Loktanella sp. M215: one gene and its partner. The protein of the gene in region 1 interacts with the protein of each later gene in a pairwise test. Links are inferred from orthologs where the notes say so. Each region holds a gene or a part of one and is shown on either strand. Other genes may lie near its edges. The genes, in order: trkA and GLR48_RS04410.

What was found.
Region 2: the proteins of trkA (region 1) and GLR48_RS04410 interact in binary tests that used the Escherichia coli proteins (3 or more experiments, as listed by UniProt). The link is inferred for Loktanella sp. M215 from one-to-one orthologs.

Annotation. Positions count from the first base shown.
Region 1 is NZ_WMEA01000001.1:2,672,329-2,681,576, reverse strand. What follows is about bases 3,867-6,734. They hold trkA (Trk system potassium transporter TrkA), read right to left. Parts: upstream 6,055-6,734; coding sequence 4,678-6,054; downstream 3,867-4,677. Other genes in these bases: ntrX (nitrogen assimilation response regulator NtrX), read right to left, coding at 6,111-6,734; GLR48_RS13135 (TrkH family potassium uptake protein), read right to left, coding at 3,867-4,678. Outside these bases: GLR48_RS13160 (GGDEF domain-containing protein), read left to right, coding at 1-701; GLR48_RS13155 (hypothetical protein), read left to right, coding at 764-1,018; GLR48_RS13150 (GGDEF domain-containing protein), read left to right, coding at 1,028-1,561; GTPase HflX, read right to left, coding at 1,542-2,822; RNA chaperone Hfq, read right to left, coding at 2,824-3,057; more of GLR48_RS13135, read right to left, coding at 3,158-3,866; more of ntrX, read right to left, coding at 6,735-7,511; GLR48_RS13120 (sensor histidine kinase NtrY-like), read right to left, coding at 7,522-9,248. UniProt on the Escherichia coli protein: Part of the constitutive potassium transport systems TrkG and TrkH. May regulate the transport activity of TrkG and TrkH systems. Binds to NAD(+) and NADH.
Region 2 is NZ_WMEA01000001.1:903,329-912,640, reverse strand. Bases 4,275-7,206 are described here. They hold GLR48_RS04410 (PTS sugar transporter subunit IIA), read right to left. Parts: upstream 6,007-7,206; coding sequence 5,542-6,006; downstream 4,275-5,541. Other genes in these bases: lptB (LPS export ABC transporter ATP-binding protein), read right to left, coding at 6,832-7,206; hpf (ribosome hibernation-promoting factor, HPF/YfiA family), read right to left, coding at 6,037-6,615; GLR48_RS04415 (sulfotransferase domain-containing protein), read left to right, coding at 4,275-5,530. Also shown: UTP--glucose-1-phosphate uridylyltransferase GalU, read left to right, coding at 1-149; GLR48_RS04430 (glycosyltransferase family 4 protein), read left to right, coding at 156-1,346; GLR48_RS04425 (glycosyltransferase family 2 protein), read left to right, coding at 1,412-2,398; GLR48_RS04420 (DUF5927 domain-containing protein), read left to right, coding at 2,395-4,092; more of GLR48_RS04415, read left to right, coding at 4,094-4,274; more of lptB, read right to left, coding at 7,207-7,587; GLR48_RS04395 (LptA/OstA family protein), read right to left, coding at 7,587-8,066; GLR48_RS04390 (hypothetical protein), read right to left, coding at 8,068-8,685; GLR48_RS04385 (ribonuclease D), read right to left, coding at 8,710-9,312. UniProt on the Escherichia coli protein: Seems to have a role in regulating nitrogen assimilation.

The DNA of each region.
Region 1 (9,248 bases):
GGGACTATGTCGTCAAGCCTTTGATAGTGATCGTCCTTTTCCTGGTCCTCTATGCGATGATCGCCGTGCTGGTGCTGCATCAGGGGTGGCAGGACCTGCCGGCGTCGCTGCTGACGGCGGCGCTGGTGCAACTGCCGTTCACGGCGATTGCCTTTGGCATGCTGACCTACATGGACCGGATTCACGCGCAGCTGGCGGATCTGGCGATGACCGACATGCTGACCGGCCTGCCGAACCGACGCGCCTTTGTCGCACAGGCCGGGCGCGCGCAGGCCAAGGGCGAAACGGGATTCGTGCTAATCATCGACGCGGATCATTTCAAGCGGATCAACGACACCTATGGCCACGCGGTCGGTGACCGCTGCCTGCAGGCCATCGCCAAGCGGCTGAACGACGTCCGCCGGGCCGAGGATCTGGTCGGACGCATCGGCGGAGAGGAATTCGGCGCCTTCATGCCCTATTGCACGCTGGAGGAGATTACCCGAATCGGCGGCAAGATGTGCAGCACCATCATGATCAACCTGCCGGAGGAGCGTGATCCCCTGCGGCTAACCCTGTCGGTCGGTGCCGCAGAAACCAAGCCGCACGAGATGATCGAGGCGGCGCTCTCGCGGGCAGACGAGGCGCTTTATGCGGCAAAGGCGGGCGGACGGGCACGGCTTGTCGTCTGGTCACGATCAGTCATGGACAGGGTGGCCTGATCTGATTATCTTTTTATCTATTGATTTAGGTATTTTAGATGATTGCATAGGCTGGTGTTCGTATGTTGACGCAAAGCAAGCTGCTGGCGACCCGACTGATCCGCGCGACGGCGCCGAAAAGCAGGCGCGACACGATTTTCAAGTTCTGCCTCTTCATGGTCGTGATCCACCTTGTGTCGATCACGGCGGAATGGCTGCTGACGGGGCATCAGCACATGACGCCCGGCATACGGTTTCTGGTGACATTCTTCACCGCCACCCCCTTCGTCTGGCTGACGCTGTACACGGTGCGACGCTCTTACAGGTTGCATAAATAGCTTTTGGAATTGGCCAGTACCGACGTGCTGACCGGGCTGATGAATCGGCGCGGCTTCATCGCGGAAACGCAGGCGCGGCTGGCCGATAACCTGCAGGGGGTCGTGCTGATCGTGGATGCGGATCATTTCAAGCGGATCAACGATACCTTCGGTCATGCGGTGGGCGACATCTGTCTGCGGGCGGTGGCGGACCGTCTGCGCGATGTCACGACTTCGCAGGACGTGGTCGCGCGGATCGGTGGCGAGGAGTTCGGGATTTTCGTCAGGCGCGAATCACTGGCGATCCCGGCGCTGGGACAGGCGCTGTGTGCCGTGATCCCGGTCCGGCACCATGCGGCGACCGATCCGCTGCAGCTGACGCTGTCGGCGGGCGCCGCCGTGACGCTGCAGGGCGAAACGCTGGAACAGGCGATGCGGCGCGCGGACGAGGCGCTGTATTGTGCGAAGCAGGCCGGGCGGGCGAAGCTGGTGACCTGGGTGGCCGATCATGTCGCCTGCAGCCAACCCCGGCCCGACCCGCTGTTCAATCCGGTAGCCGGCTGAAGCGTTCCTTTTGCAGGGCGGTCCAGAAGACCTCCATCCGGTAGCCATCGTCGGTCTGCTTGTCATCGGTCACGACACCGGCGTCGAAGAGCCATGCACGCGCACGGCCGGCGTTAAAGCCAAGGGTCAGCACCTCGGTCGTGCGGGGATCCTTGGTCTTTTCGGTGATCGCTTCCAGCAGGGCGTCGAGCCCTTCGCCGGTGATGGCGGAGGTGGCGAAGATGTCGTCGGTCCGGGCGGATTGGGTCATCATGCCCTCGCGCGCCTCTGGCGAGAGGCGGTCGACCTTGTTCCAGACTTCGAGCATGGGGGCGGTGTCGGACACGCCCAGCGTCGCGAGGATCGCCATGACGTCGTCGGCCTGTTCTTGGCTTTGCGGATGGCTGATGTCGCGGACATGCACGATCAGGTCGGCGTCAAGCACCTCTTCCAGCGTGGCGCGGAAGGCGGCGACCAGTTCCGTCGGCAGGTCAGAGATGAAGCCCACCGTGTCGGACATGATGATCTTTTCGCCGTGCGGCAGTTCGATCTGCCGCATGGTGGGGTCCAGCGTGGCGAAAAGCATGTCTTTGGCAAAGACCTCTGCCCCGGTCAGGCGGTTGAAGAGCGTCGATTTGCCGGCGTTGGTGTAGCCCACGAGGGCCACGATCGGATAGGGCACCTTGGCGCGGGCGGCGCGGTGCAGGGCGCGGGTCTTGACGACCTTGGCCAGCTGCGCCTTGAGGCTTTGCAGTTGCAGGTCGATGGCACGGCGGTCCGCCTCGATCTGGGTCTCGCCGGGGCCGCCGACGAAGCCGAGGCCGCCGCGCTGGCGTTCAAGGTGGGTCCAGGCGCGCACGAGGCGCGTGCGCTGGTAGGAGAGGGCCGCCATTTCGACCTGCAGCACGCCTTCGGCGGTGCGGGCGCGGTCCGAGAAGATTTCGAGAATCAGCCCGGTCCGGTCGAGGAGCTTGACGCCCCATTCCTTTTCCAGATTGCGCTGCTGGACGGGGGTGACATGGCCATCGACCAGCACCAGTTCGGCCTCTTCGGCCTTCATGCGCTCTTTCAGTTCGGCGATCTTGCCTTTGCCGAACAGCATGCCGGGATGCAGTTTCGGCAGGCGCACAACTTCGGCGCCCACGACCACAAGGTCAGGCAGGGCGGCGGCGAGAGAGACGGCTTCTTCCAATGCGGGATCCGCGTCCCTGCGGTCACGGTCGGACTTCAGGTCGGGATGAAGGACAAAGGCCCGGGTGACGGGCCGGTCGCGTTCGAACAAATTATTCCTCGCCTTCGTACAGGCTGATGGGTTGGGACGGCATGATCGTCGAGATCGCCGATTTGTAGACCAGCTGCGACTGGCCGTCGCGGCGCAAGAGCACGCAGAAGCTGTCGAACCAGGTGATGACGCCCTGCAGTTTCACGCCGTTCACCAGAAAGATCGTGACGGGGACCTTTGTCTTGCGCACATGGTTGAGAAACGCATCTTGCAGGTTGGCCTTGTCGGACGCCATGGAAATTCACCCTATATTATTCTTGTCGCCGCGGATCGGCATGATTGCAGGCGATTATGTCGTGGCGGCCTTTGATATTCCACCCCAAAAACGTGAATCGCTATTTGCGCCAGATTTCGGGATTGAACAAGGCGACAATCGCCAGCGCCTCGAGCCGGCCAAGGACCATGGCGGCGGCGAGGACGGTCTTGGCAAGGTCCGGCAGGCCGGAAAAGCTGATCGGGGTCTCGGCCGCAACGACGGCCAGCGGGCCGGTGGTGGACAGCGAGGCCACGGTCAGCACCATGGAGGTTTCGAACTGCACGCCGGTCAAGGACAGAAGGATCATCGTGCCCGCAACCGACAGCGCAAACAGCATGAAGAAGATCCACGAGACATAGGCGCCCTGCCGGCGGATCATCCGCGCTTCGCGTCCGCCGCCCGCGACGGAGGACGGGTGCAGCAGGCGTTCGAGTTCACGTTCCGAATGGCGCGCGAGGGCGTAGACGCGCAAAAGTTTCACGCCGCCCGCGGTGGTGGCCACACCGCCGCCGATCAGCGCCATACCGACGAGGAAGAGGCCCGGTGTCTCTAACCCCGACCAGCGCGAGGCGCCGTCCCAGAAATGCGATTCGAAGCCCGTTGTGGTGAGGAACGAGGTGACGGTAAAGATGCTGCCCCAGAGCGAGCCAAAGAGGCCACCCCAGGTGCTTTGAAGCCCCTCCTCGATACTGCCGAGGTAGTGGCGGGCGAAGAGCAGCAGCGTGGTGCCTGCGACGAGGCCAATGGCCAGACGGATTTCGGGATCGCGCATCAGGCGCGCGTCGCTGTCGCCGAACATGCCGCGCGAGAAGGTCAGGCGCGACAGGGCGAAGATGAAGAAGGCAAAGATGCAGACCTCGCCCCAGAAGCCTGCGGCGGCATAATAGACGCCGCCGATGGGGGAAATGCCGCTGGTCGAGAGCACCGACATGGCGTGGCACAGGGCGATGTAGGGGACCTCTCCGCACAGGACGAGGGCGAGCCAGAGGATGAAGGTGAGGGCCGTGTAGATCGGCGCGAGCGTGGCGGCGTGGCGGAACAGGCGGTCCTGCACCTGTGCGGTCTGGCCGATCTGGCGGTAGGCGCCCGCGGTGATGCGCGCGCTGCCGCCCGCGGCGCGCACCTCGAACCCGCCGATGTTCATGGGGGCAAAGACCGCGACGGCCATGATCCAGACCAGCAGGCCACCGAGCCAGCCCACGGTGGCGCGCCACAGATGCAGGGACGGCTGCAACCGGCCTGCGTTTTCGTAAAGCGTGGCGCCGGTGGTGGTAAAGCTGCTGACCATCTCGAACCAGGCGTCGAAGAAACGGATGTTGCGGCCCGCCTCGTGGAAGGGGACCGCGAACATCAGGGGCAGCACGCCGAAGGCCAGCACCAGCGTCAGCAACTGGCTGCGGGCGGCGGATTTGGGGTGCGTGCCCGCGGTGGCGAGGGCAATCAGCATGGTCAGGGTAGAGAACAGCACGGCGGCGTAGAAGAACGCCCGCATCGAGGTGAAATCCCGCATCGCCCAGGCGTGGAGCGCGGGCACAAGCATCGCCAGCGCGCCGATGCCCATCAGCATCACGAAGAACGGCAGGGATTTCACGCGGTGCATCAGAAGAAGTCGATCGAGACCTGAAGCAGCCGCTCGACCTCTGGCACGTCGTCGGACATGGCGAAGATCACGACGATGTCGCCTTCTTCGATCCGGGTCTCGCCGGTCGGTTTGACCATGCCGGACGGCTTCAGGATGCCACCGACGAGCGCGCCTTCGGGGAAGGCCACGTCGCGGATGCGCTGGCCTGCGAGGGGGGAGGTGCCGAGCACCTGCGCCTCCAGCATCTCAGCCTCGGCATCGCCGATGGAATAGACGCCGCGCACGCGGCCGTGGCGGACGTGGCGCAGGATCGACGAGACGGTGGTCGAGCGCGGGTTGATGTAGGCGTCGATGTCGAGCGGTCCCATCAGCGGCACCAGCGTGGGGTCGTTGACCAGACAGATCGACATCTTGCAGCCCATCTCCTTGGCGCGGACAGAGGCGAGCAGGTTCGTCTTGTCGTCGTCGGTGACGGCCAGCACGGCGTCGGCAGAGGTGATGCCCGCCTCCTCCAGCAAAGCCGCATCGAGGCCGTCGCCGTTCAGCACGATGGTCCGGTCGAGGGCGTCGGCGGCGGCCTCTGCCACGTCACGGGACCGTTCGATCATGCGCACACGGACGCGGTCGGCGCGGTTTTCCAGCGCCAGTGCGACCGCGCGGCCCACGTTGCCGCCGCCAATGATGACGACGCGTTCCTGCTTGGTCTGGACCTTGCCGAAGATTTCCAGCGTGCGGGCCATGTCGTCGGTATGGGTAAAGATGTAGGCCTCATCGCCCACGAACAGCTGATCCTTGGCGTTCGGCACGAAAAGCGCACCATCGCGGCGCACGCCCACGACGACCGCGCGCAGGGTGGAAAAAAGGTCGGTCAACTGCCGCAGGGGCGTGTTGATCACCGGGCAATCGCCTTCGATCGCGATCCCCATCAGGGTGCCGCGCCCGTCGAGGAAGCTTTCGGTGTCGAACGCTGCCGGCGAGGCCAACCGTTGCAGGGCGGCCTCGGCCACCTCGCGCTCTGGGCTGATGACTACGTCGATCGGCAGGTGATCGCGGCGGTAAAGGTCGGAGTATATCGCGTCGAGGTAGCTTTGCGCGCGCAGGCGCGCGATCTTGCGCCGGATGTTGAAGATCGAATGGGCAACCTGACAGGTGACCATGTTCACCTCGTCCGAGTGGGTCGCGGCGATGATCATGTCGGCGTCGCGGGCCCCTGCCCGTTCGAGGATGTCGGGATAGCTGGCGTGCCCGGAAATGCCCTGCACATCGAGGGTATCGGTGATGCGGCGCACCAGTTCGGCGTTGTTGTCGACGACCGTGACGTCGTTGCGTTCGCTCGACAGATGTCGCGCGATCTGCCAGCCGACCTGACCGGCGCCACAGATGATGATCTTCATGCGCGCATTCCCCTGCAACCGTCCCCCTCGTGACAGAGCGTCACGGGGGCGTCAATTCAGCTGTCTTCCTCGACATAGGCGATGCGCGCGCCGGACTTGTTGGCGGTGGCGACGCCGAGGGATTTCAGCTTGCGGTGCAGGGCGCTGCGTTCCATGCCGACGAAGGACGCCGTGCGGCTGATGTTGCCGCCGAAGCGGTTGATCTGGGTCAGCAGGTATTCCCGTTCGAACAGTTCGCGCGCGTCGCGCAGCGGCAGCGTGGCCAGCCCGCCGGACAGCACGATGCGGCCGTCGCCCGCGGGCGCTTCATCCGCAGAGGGCAGTTCGCGGGCCGAGATCGGACCGCCGGAATCGCCAAGGATCAGCACCCGTTCCACGACGTTCTTGAGCTGGCGCACGTTGCCGGGCCAGAGCATCGTCTGCAGCAGGGCGCGGGCATCCTCGCCCAATTCGCGCAGGGGCAGGCCTTGGGTGCGGTTCAGCATGGCTATGAAATGGGCGGCGAGAACGGGGATATCCTCGCGCCGTTCCTCGAGGCTGGGGACCGGGATCGGCACGACGTTCAGGCGGTGAAAGAGTTCCTGCCGGAAGCGGCCGGCGGCGATTTCCGTCGCCAGATCGCGGTTGGTGGAGGAGACAAAGCGCAGGTCGACCTGCACCTTTTCCGTGCCGCCGACGCGGGTAAAGGACTGGTCGACCAGCACCCGCAGCATCTTGGTCTGGGTGCCAAGCGGCATGTCGGCCACCTCGTCGAGGTAGATGATGCCGCCGTGCGCCTGTTCCAAAAGGCCCTTTTCGACGCCGCGACCGGGGGTTTCGCGGCCAAACAACACCTCTTCCATGCGGTCGGGTTCGACGCTGGCGGAGCTGACGGTGACGAAGGGCGCATTCGCGCGGGCGGAGTTGGCGTGGATGTAGCGGGCGGCGATTTCCTTGCCGGACCCGGCGGGGCCGGACAGCATCACCCGGCCATTGGATTTGGTGACCTTGTCCAGTTGCGATTTCAGCGCGCGGAAGGCGGCGCTGTCGCCCAGCATCTCGGCGGGGGCGGCCTCGCCGCGTTTCAGCTCGACGTTCTCGCGGCGCAGGCGGCTGGTTTCCATCGCGCGGCGGATCACGACCATCAGTTGGTCGATGTTGAACGGCTTTTCGATGAAGTCGTAGGCGCCCTGCTTGATCGCGGCGACGGCGATTTCGATGTTGCCGTGGCCCGAGATGATGACGACGGGAATCTCGGGGTGGTCGCGCTTGACGGTCTTGAGGATGTCGATGCCGTCCATCCCGCTGTCCTTGAGCCAGATGTCGAGGATCATCAGCGCGGGCTTCTGCTTGGCAATCGCGCTCATGCATTGTTCGGAATTGGCGGCCAGACGCGTCTCGAATCCTTCGTCCTGCAGGATGTCGCCGATCAGTTCGCGGATGTCGCGCTCGTCGTCGGTAATCAGAATATCGCTCATATCGTAAACCTCATGCTGGAATTTTATTGGCCGTGATCCCGACGGGGGCCAGCGGCAGAAGAATGACCGCGCAGGCGCCGCAGCGGTCGGTGTCGTCAAATGGGTCGGCGTCCGCCAGCGACAGGGTGCCGCCGTGTTCTTCGATGATCTTGCGCACGATGGGCAGGCCAAGGCCGGTGCCCTTGTCGCGGGTGGTGACGTAGGGTTCGAACAGGCGCGCGCGGTCGGTCGGCAGGCCGATCCCGTTGTCGGACACGGTGATGCGGGCCTGCGTGGGCGTGCGCGTCAGGGCGATGCGGATCTGCGGGGCGACGGCGTCGACGCCGTCGCGATCCTGAAGCGTTTCAATGGCTTCGCCGGCGTTCTTGATCAGGTTGTTCAGGGCCTGACCGATCATCGTGTCGTCGAGGTCGACCAGAACGGGACCCTCCGGCAGGTCGGTCGTGATCCGCACGCCGGGCTGGCCCGCCTCTTGCAGGGTGACCGCATCGCGCACCAGCCGGATCAGGTCGCTTTGCGCCAGTTGCGGTTCGGGCATCCGCGCGAATTTGGAAAACTCGTCGACGATGCGGCGCAGGTCGTTGGTCTGGCGCACGATCACGTCGGTCATCTGGTCCAGCTTGGCGCTGTCCTTTACTTCGGACGAAAACTTGCGCTTGATCCGTTCCGCCGACAGCTGGATCGGGGTCAGCGGGTTCTTGATCTCGTGGGCGATCCGGCGGGCGACGTCGCCCCAGGCGGCCATGCGCTGCGCGCTGACAAGGTCGGTCACGTCGTCAAACGCCACGACATAGCCGTCCAATACGCCGTCGGCACCGGTGCGGGGAGCCATGCGGACCAGCAGGCTTTCCTGCTTGCCGCCGCGCACGAGGTTCACCTGTTCCTGCACGACGGGCCGGGATTCGCGGCGCAGACGTTCGAACAGGGGGGCGAGTTCCGGCACCGCGACCGCGAGAGAGGCCGCCGCCGCCTGCCCCGGCCCCATCGAGAGCATGCGCGCGGCAGAGGGGTTCAGGAAGGCGATCCGCCCTTCGGGATCAAGGCCGACGACGCCGGAGGTCACGGAACTGAGCACGGAATCGAACAGCCGGTTGCTGTCCATCAGATCGTCACGCTGCCCTTTGAGGCGGCTGGTCATCTGGTTGAAGTAATGGCCCAGCTGGCTGATCTCGTCGTCGCCGTCATCCTCGATCACCTGGACGTCCAGATCGCCGGCCCCGACGCGCTGCGAGGCGGACACCAGCCGGCCAATGGGGCGCGACAGGCGTTCGGCGAATTGCAGGCCAAGCCAAGTGGCTGCGAGGATCAGGATGACCGCAAAGCCGAGGTAGAGGAAACCGAACTGGAACAGAAGCTGCCCGCGGTCGCGTTCCAACTGGTCATAAAGGGCCACGGTCGCCTCGGTGTCGTCGAGCAGCGACAGGATCTGCCCGTCGACGGCGCGGGTGACATAAAGGTAGCGGTTCGGGAAGGTCTCCATCGGCAGCAGGGCGCGGAATTCGTTGTTGGCGCCGTCTTCGATGATCTGGCTGCCGGTGGCGTCGGCGGCCGTGAAATCGGCGGGCGTGGGGCGTTCGTAATTGAAATCATAGGACCGCGCGCCGCGGGCCATGATCTCTCCGGCGCCGTCGATGAAGAAGACTTCGGACAGGCCCCGGTCAAGCTGGTTCTGCACAGAGCCGATCGCCTGACGCACGTCGCCGTCGTTCATGAAAAAGTTGGTCTGCCGTTCGGTAT
Region 2 (9,312 bases), 1.8 Mb from region 1 along the record:
ACAAGTTCGAAGGCCAGCGTTACGATTGCGGGTCCAAGGCCGGTTATCTGCAGGCCACCGTCGCCTTCGCGCTGGAGCGTCCGGAACTGCAGGGCGAATTCCGGGCCTATCTGCAAGATCTGATGGGCCAGCGCCTCGCGGCGCAATAAGGCCCTGTGGCCTCTGCGCGTCTCCTCGATGTCAGCCGGCTGGCGTCGCGGGCGGGTCAGGTCGCGACCGGCGTGGACCGGGTCGAACTGGCCTATCTGCAGGCGCTGACGGCGGACGGCGGCACGCCGGTCTTCGGTCTGTGCCGCACCGCGCTGGGGTTCGTGATCCTCGACCGTCTTGGCCTTCTGGCGCTGGGCCAATGTTTTGCCACGCGGGACTTTCCAAAGCCCGATCTGCTGTCGCGCCTGAACCGGCGTCTGACCCCGGCCGCAAAGCTGGGGCAAAGCCTCGTGCGGCGTCACGCCATCGGGCGCGGGCGGCGGCACGGGTTGCGGCGGTTGCTGCGACGGCGGGTGCCGCAGGGGTTCACCTATATCAACGTCGGCCACAGCAACCTGACCGCGCCGGTCTGCCGCGCCGTGCGCGCGCAACCGGGCGCGCGGATCGCGGTGCTGATCCATGATACGATCCCACTGGATTGGCCCGATTTGCAACGCGACGGCACCGTTGGCCAGTTCGCGGCCAAACTGAGGGTCGCGCAGACCTTTGCCGATCTGCTGATCTGCACCTCTGCCGCTTGTGAGGCAGATGTCACGCGTCATCTGTCACGGACCGGGCGGATCCCGCCGATCGTCACGGCCCATCTGGGGCTGGACCTACCGCGCCCTGCGCCAGAAGATATTCCCCCCGGCCTCATGCCGCTGCGGCCCTATTTCGTGATCCTCGGCACGATCGAGCCGCGCAAGAACCATGCCTTGCTGCTGGATATCTGGGACGACTGGGGGCCGGGCGCACCGGAACTGCTGATCTGCGGCCACCGCGGCTGGAACAATGCCGACGTCTTTGCCCGCCTTGATGCCGGTGTGCCGCATGTGAAAGAGGTCGCCGGCCTGAGCGACGGCGCCGTTGCCGCCCTGTTGCGCGGCGCGACCGGTTTGCTGTTTCCGTCACTGGCCGAAGGCTTCGGCCTGCCCCCGCTGGAGGCCGCGGCCCTTGGCACGCCCGTCCTCTGTGCCGATCTGCCCGCCTGCCGGGAACTGCTGGGCAACTGGGCCGTTTACGCGGACACCCAAGATCGCTATCTTTGGGAAAACGAAATCAAAAGGTTGTTGCAGTCATCAGAGGCGGTTTCCCGGCCCGCATTTACGCCGCCGGTCTGGTCAACACATTTCCAGACCGTCTTAGCGAAGTGTTGAGGAGGCCGGGCCGATGATACGCGACAATCATAGGGGTAGTGGTGCGGGTCTGGCAATCCTATAGGCTGAGATTGCAGCGGCGGCGCTGGCTGGCGCGCGCGTTCCGCAAGCGCAACGAACTGTTCGTCGTCGCGGACCGGACGGACCGGATCAAGCCGAACGACATCCTCGTGTTTTCCACCTTTCGCAACGAAGACGTGCGGCTGCCCTATTTTCTCGAGTATTACCGCAAGCTTGGCGTAAACCACTTCATCATGGTGGACAACGACAGTACGGACGGTGCCGCGGCCTACCTCAAGGATCAGCCAGACGTCAGCCTGTTCCACGCCAGTGCCAGCTACAAGCGCGCGCGTTTCGGCGTGGACTGGCTGAACTGGCTGCAGCGCAAATATGCCCACGGTCACTGGACGCTGGTCGTCGACCCGGACGAGCTGCTGGTCTATCCGTTCTGCGACACCCGGCCCCTGCGGGCGCTGACCGACTGGCTGGACGCCTCCTCGATCAAATCCTTCGGGGCGATGCTGCTGGACATGTATCCAAAGGGCCGTCTGGACGACATGCCCTACCGCCGGGGCAGCGATCCGCTGCGGATCGCGGAATGGTTCGACAGCGGCAACTACGTCATCCAGCGCAATCCAAAGTTCGGCAACCTGTGGATTCAGGGCGGCCCGCGCATGCGCTCGTTCTTTGCCGCCACACCCGACCGGGCGCCCGCCCTGAACAAGGTGCCGCTGGTCAAGTGGGACAAGAAATACGCCTATGTCAGCAGCACGCATATGCTGCTGCCGCGCGGGCTGAACCTCGTCTATGACGAATGGGGCGGCGAAAAGGCCAGCGGGGTGCTGTTGCACACCAAGTTCCTGTCCACCTTCACCGACAAGGCCAAGGAAGAGCTGGACCGCCGCCAGCACTATGCGAACAGCGTCGAATATCGCGCCTATGCCGCCGGGGACGACGCCAACCCGGACCTGTGGTGCAAATGGTCCGAACGCTACATCAACTGGCGCCAGCTCGAGATTCTGGGGATCATGTCCAAGGGTAACTGGGCGTGACGGTCGGCGTCGTCATGCTGGTCCACACCGACTTTAACCGGGCCGAACAATTGGCGCGGCATTGGGTGGACGGCGGTTGCCCTGTGGTCATCCACGTGGACCGGAACGTCGCGACCGACAAGTTCTCGCGGTTTCGTGACGCGATGACGGATCTGCCCGAGGTCAAGTTCAGCCGCCGCCACCGCTGCGAGTGGGGCACATGGGGCATCGTCGCCGGCACCCAGTCCGCCTGCGAGCTGCTGCTGGGGTCCTTCCCGCAGGTGCGCCACGTCTTTCTGGCCTCGGGATCCTGCATGCCGCTGCGCCCGGTGCGCGAGTTGCGCCGCTATCTGGACAGCCGCCCGCGCACCGATTTCATCGAAAGCGCCACGACGGCCGACGTGCCCTGGACCGTCGGCGGTCTGGATCAGGAACGATTCACTCTGCGTTTCCCGTTTTCGTGGCGCAAGAACCGGTTCCTGTTCGACCGCTACGTGTCCTTGCAGCGGCGTCTTCGGTTTCGCCGCAGCATCCCCGACGGCCTCGTGCCGCACATGGGGTCGCAGTGGTGGTGCCTGACGCGCCAGACCCTGTCCGCGATCCTGCAGGACCCGGACCGGCCCTTGTATGACCGCTACTTCTCCAAGGTGTGGATTCCGGACGAAAGCTATTTCCAGACCCTCGTGCGCACCTATTCGCTCAGCATCGAAAGCCGGTCGCTGACCCTGTCCAAGTTCGATTTCCAGGGCAAGCCGCACATCTTCTACGACGATCACCTGCAATTGTTGCGGCGCTCCGACTGCTTTGTCGCGCGCAAGATCTGGCCGCGCGCCGACCGCCTATATCAGGCGTTTCTGGTCGAGGATGCCGCGACCATGAAGGGAGCGGAACCCAACCCCGGCAAGATCGACCGCATCTTTTCCAAGGCGGTGGACCGCCGGACCAAGGGCCGGCCGGGGCTTTACATGCAAAGCCGCTGGCCCAACGCCGACTGGGGCAACGGCATCACCGCAGCGCCTTATTCCGTGTTCGAAGGTTTTTCCGAACTGTTCGAGAATTTCGAACCTTGGCTGGCCAAGATGACCGGCGCGCGGGTCCACGGGCATCTTTACGCGCCGGAACGGGCGGAATTCGACGGGCGCCAGGGCATTGTCAACGGTGCGCTGTCCGACAGTGTGGCACAGCGCGACATGAACAGTCAGATGTTCCTGACGAACCTGATCTGGAACACGCGTGGCGAACGGCAGGCCTTTCAGTTCGGCCCGCGCGATACCCAGACCATCAGTTGGATGCTGGCCAAGGATCCCAACGCGCAGATTTCCGTCATCTCGGGCTGCTGGGCTGTCCCGCTGTTCCGGTCGAACCGCAATTTCGCCGATCTGCGTAACGAGGCGGCGCAGTTCCAGCGGGTCGAAAACGAACACCTGTCGGCCCTGCGGTCGCCGTGGGCCAAGGCGCGGGTGCGCATCTGGACGATGGCCGATTTCATCGAATCCCCGATGGAGGCGCTGCAGACCATCGTGGACGAGATGACCGGCAACACCAGCCGCCGCCTGACGGAGGTGCCGCGCATGTACGATCTGAGCGGCTTTGGCCAGTTCCTGCAGAACCTGAAGAATCAGGGAATGCACCCCTACCTCATGGGCGATTTCCCGGTGCAGACGGCGCCGCTGAACCAGTCGCCCAAGCCCCGAAAACCATATCTGGTCAAATAAAGTGTCAAAATTCGATTACTTCGTCGTCTTCGCGGAAATGCGGACCGGGTCCAATTTCCTCGAAGCGAACCTGAACATGTTCGACGGCCTTGCCTGTCTGGGCGAGGCGTTCAATCCACATTTCATTGGCTACCCCAACAGCAGCGACGTGCTGGGCGTGACTCAGCCGGACCGAGAGGCCGATCCCCAGGCCCTGATCGACCGGATCAAGGCGGCCCCTGGCCTGAACGGGTTCCGGTTCTTCAACGATCACGACAGCCGCGTGCTGGACATCGCCCTGACCGATCCGCGCTGCGCCAAGATCGTGCTGACCCGCAACCCCGTCGACAGCTTCGTCAGCTGGAAGATCGCCAAATCCACCGGCCAGTGGAAGCTGACCAACGTCACCCACGCCAAAAGCCATCAGGTGCCTTTCGACGCAGCCGAATTCGAAGGGCACATGGCCGCGTTGCAGGCGTTCCAGACCCTGATCCTGAACACCCTGCAACGCAGCGGCCAGACGGCGTTCTACGTCGCCTACGAGGATTTGCAGGACATCGGGGTGATGAACGGCCTCGCCCTCTGGCTGGGCGTCGACAGCCACATCACGGCGCTGAACAAAAAGCTGAAAAAGCAGAACCCCGATCCGATGGCCGACAAGGTCGCCAATTTTGCCCAGATGGAACAGGCGCTGGCGCGGATGGACCGGTTCAACCTGACGCGCACGCCCAATTTCGAACCCCGCCGCGGGCCGCTGATCCCCACCTATGTCGCCGCCGCACACAGCCCGCTGCTGTATATGCCGCTGAAATCCGGGCCGACCGACGCGGTGCAGGACTGGCTGGCCGCGCTGGATCAGGTGGGCGTCGCGGACCTGAAAACCGGGTTCAGCCAGAAGACCCTGCGCGACTGGCTGCGCCAGCACGCGGGGCACCGCAAGTTCACCGTGGTCCGGCATCCCGTGGTCTGGGCGCATACGGCGTTCTGCGACCGCATCGTCGCCAGCGGCAAGGGCAGCTTTGCCGAGATTAGGGCCACCCTGCGCAAGGTCCACGGGGTCGAGGTGCCGGACGGCGGCCCGGTGCCCGAAACCGATGTCGTCTACGACATGAAGGCGCACCGCACGGCGTTCCTGTCCTTCCTGAAGTTCCTGCGCAACAACCTGTCCGCCCAGACAGCGGTCCGCACCGATGCCGCCTGGGCCTCGCAGCTTTCCCTGTTGCAGGGGATGGCCGATTTCGGTCTGGCGGACGTCATTGCGCGCGAACACACGCTGCGCGGCGACCTCGCCCGGCTGGCCGGTCAGATCGGGCGCACGACGATGCCACCGCTGTCGGAACGGACGGACCCGCTGTCCGCCCGTCTGGCGTTGATCTACGATGATATGGTCGAACAGGCGGCACAGGACGCCTATGGCCGCGATTACGAGGCCTTTGGCTTCGGTCCGCTGCGCGCCTGAGGCGGCGGGGGTCAGGCCGCCTGCGACGACCGGTTTTCCGTCAGGATCGCATAAAGCGTGGATGGATCATTGTTGGCCCGCAGCTTGGCGCAGATGTCGGGGTTGCGCATCGTGCGAGACACCAGTGCCAGCGCGCGCAGATGTTCGACCCCCGCTTCTTCGGGGGCCAGCAGGGCAAAGATCAGGTCGACGGGCTGCCGGTCGACGGAATCGAAATTCAGCGGCTTTTCCAGCCGCAGAAAGATGCCGTGCACCTTGTCGACATCCGACAGGCGGGCGTGGGGCAGGGCGATGCCATGCCCCACGCCGGTCGGACCCAGACCTTCACGCTCGATCAGCGCGTCGATCACGTCACCGGCGGGCGTGAGATAGGATTGTTCGGCCAATGCACCCAGATCGTGAAACAGTCGCTTCTTGCTTGTACAGCCGCCGAGGATCTTGACGGCGCCTTGCTTGAGGATGTCGGCCAGTTGCATCAATCCGTCCCTGTGTCAGGTCTTCGGTGGTCAGGCCGCGTCGTGCGGGTCGATCCAGCCGATATTCCCATCGTCGCGCTTGTAGACCACGTTGATGCGGCCTTGCTTTTCGTTGCGGAAGACCATGACGTGACTATTGGCCAGCTCCATCTGCATCACGGCTTCGCTGACCGAGATCGAGGGGATCTTTGCCTCTGTCTCTGCCACGATCACCGGTGCGTCGCTGACCTGCTCGTCCTCGTCGCTGTCATCCTTTGTTGCTGCAAGGATATACGACCCACCGCCCGAAACTTCAACCGGGTCGGGGCGATCACGCTGGTGATCCTTCAGCCGACGCTTGTATCTGCGCAACTGTTTGTCCATCTTCTCGCAGCAGGCGTCGAAGGCGGCGTAGATTTCCGGGTCCTTGCCCGTGGCCTGCACGGTCAGGCCCGTGGACAGGTGCACCACGGATTCCGCCACATGTTCGTGCCCGGATTTGGAGAAGACGATATAAGCCTCGGTGGGTCGTCCGGCGTATTTCGCCAGCGTTTCGCCCATCTCGGTTTCAACGTGGGTCTGCAGGGCCGCGCCGATGTCGATCTGTTTTCCGCTGATCTGATACCGCATGATCTCTCCTGTTCTGCTGGTATTCACGCACACCGGATCAAGGCAGCAAAGGCGCTGCCGGTTCCACGGTGAGGCGTCTGAAAGGATGAAGCCGCGTTGGTTGCCAAAGGCTTAATATTCCCGCCGGGCGCAGGCGCCGCGTCAGCTTTGCGATGGAAAAACGCAGGTTTCATCCCTCATATTCAGCGCCACAACGCAGCGTCTGTCAATGCCGGGTCAATTGACGCGGAATCCCTTGCCCAGATAGACCCGCTGCACGTTCTCGTCGCGGATCACCTCGTCGGTGGTGCCGCTCATCAGGACCTTGCCGTCGTTCAGGATATAGGCCCGGTCGACGATCTGCAGGGTTTCCTGCACGTTGTGGTCGGTGATCAGCACACCGATGCCGCGGTTCTTCAGGTCCGCCACAAGGTGCCTGATCTCGGCCACGGCAATCGGATCGACACCTGCAAAGGGTTCGTCCAGCAGCACGTATTTCGGCCCCGCCGCCAGACAGCGCGCGATTTCCGCGCGCCTGCGCTCGCCCCCCGACAGCGCCACGGCGGGCGCGCGGCGCAGATGCTCGATCGAAAATTCGGACAGAAGCTGTTCCAGCCGGTCCCGCCTGCGCTTCTTGCTGGGTTCCGCGATTTCCAGCACGGCCTTGATGTTGTCCTCGACCGTCAATCCGCGAAAGATCGACATTTCCTGCGGCAGATAGCCGATGCCGCGGGTGGCACGGCGGTACATCGGCATCGTCGTCACGTCTTCGCCGTCGACGGTCACCTGACCGCCTTCCAGCGTGATCAGGCCCGCGATCAGGTAAAAGCAGGTCGTCTTGCCGGACCCGTTCGGCCCCAGCAGGGCCACGACCTCGCCCTTGCCCAGATGCAGGCTGACGTCGCGGATGACGGGGCGCTTCTGATAGCTTTTGCGCAGGTTGGTGACCCGCAGGCCGCCGGTATCGGCGTCCACGCCAACGTCGCGGGGCATCAGTTGTTGCCGTCCTGCTGGAACACCGTCTTGACCCGGCCTGACATCTGCGCAGTGCCAGTGTTCAGGTTGACCACCATCGAATCCGACGACAACGCGCTTTTGCCCTGCGTCAGCAGCACCGCGCCATCCAGTGTCAGCATCCCGTCGGCAAGGTTGTAATCCGCGGTCTCGGCCTCTGCCGCCTCGGTCGCCGTGGCAAAGGTCACGCCGCCGCTGGCCTGCAGGCGTGTGATGTCGCCGCTGGTCGCGGCATAGGTCACGCGGACCTCGGGTGCCGCCAGCCGCAGGTCGCCCTGCCCGATCTTGACGTTGCCGCTGAACACGGCTGATCCTGTGTCCTGATCGACCTTCAGGTTGTCAGCGGTCACCTCGACCGGCGCGTTCGGGTCGGCGCGGATACCGCCAAGGTCGATGTTCGTCTGCGCCAGCAGCGGTGTCGCGCACAGCGTCAGGACGATGGCAAGGAATCGGGTCATGTCAGTTGTCCTTCGGTGTGGCGGCTGACGGGGTATATACCAGTTTCACGCCTTGGGTGAAATTCATCTGCTGCCCGGCGCCATCCTGCCCGGCGGAAAACGTCACCTGCCCGGCCTGCAACTGGCCAAAGGGGGCATGCACCTCCAACGGGCCGTCAGAGGTGACGGTGCCGCTGGTCATATCCGCGACAAGCCCCGCAGTTTCCATCGTATAGCCAGAGGAGGTTTCCACGCGCGCAAGCCCCGTCAGATGCGCGACCCGGCTGGTGGTATCGACCTCGCCACTCCCGGCGGTGACCCGCAGCGTGGTGCCGTCGGTCGCATCCAGCGACAGGCTGGGGCGGTCGATGCTGACCTGCGGGCCGCCCTGCGCGTCCGGACGGGCGGCGGTCGCGGTGATCTGGATGGTATCGCCGGCGTTCGTTAGCCCGGAAAACCGGGGGGCCGCGATCCGTTGTTCGGCGGCAGCGGCGTCGATGTCGGCAAAGGGAATCGTCTGGCTGCCGCGGTCGCCGCGGGCGAACAGGAACAGCGTCGACAGCAGCATCAGGGCCGCCAGCGGCAGCAGGATCTTCAGCCAGCCGACCAGTTGCGAATGAAAGTTCGATGCGGCGGCCATGGCCTCAGATTCCCTCGCGCGGCATCAGTGCGCGAACACGTCAGGCTCGGCCCAGCCCGCAAGGTCGAGGCGCGCGCGCGTCGGCAGGAAATCGAAACAGGCCTGCGCCAGATCGGTGCGCCCCTCGCGGGCCAGACGTTCCTCCAGCACGGCTTTCAGGCGGTGCAGGTGCAGCACGTCGGACGCGGCATAGTCCAGTTGGGCCGCCGTCAGATCAGTTGCACCCCAGTCGCTTTGCTGCTGGTGCTTGCTGATATCCACACCGACCATCTCGCGCAAAAGCTCTTTCAGGCCGTGGCGGTCGGTATAGGTGCGGACCAGTTTGGACGCGATCTTGGTGCACCAGACCGGCGTGCACAGTACACCGTAGGCGTTGTAAAGTGCCGCGATATCGAAGCGGCCGAAGTGGAACAGCTTGGTCACCGCAGGGTCCGCCAGCATCCGGCACAGGTTGGGCGCGGGCGCACGGTCGGGGGCGACCTGCACCAGATGGCAGTGTCCGTCGCCGCCGGACAGCTGGATCAGGCACAGCCGGTCGCGGCGCGGGATCAGGCCCAGCGTCTCGCAGTCGATGGCGACCACGGAACCCAGGTCCAGCCCATCGGGCAGGTCATCGTGGTAAAGATG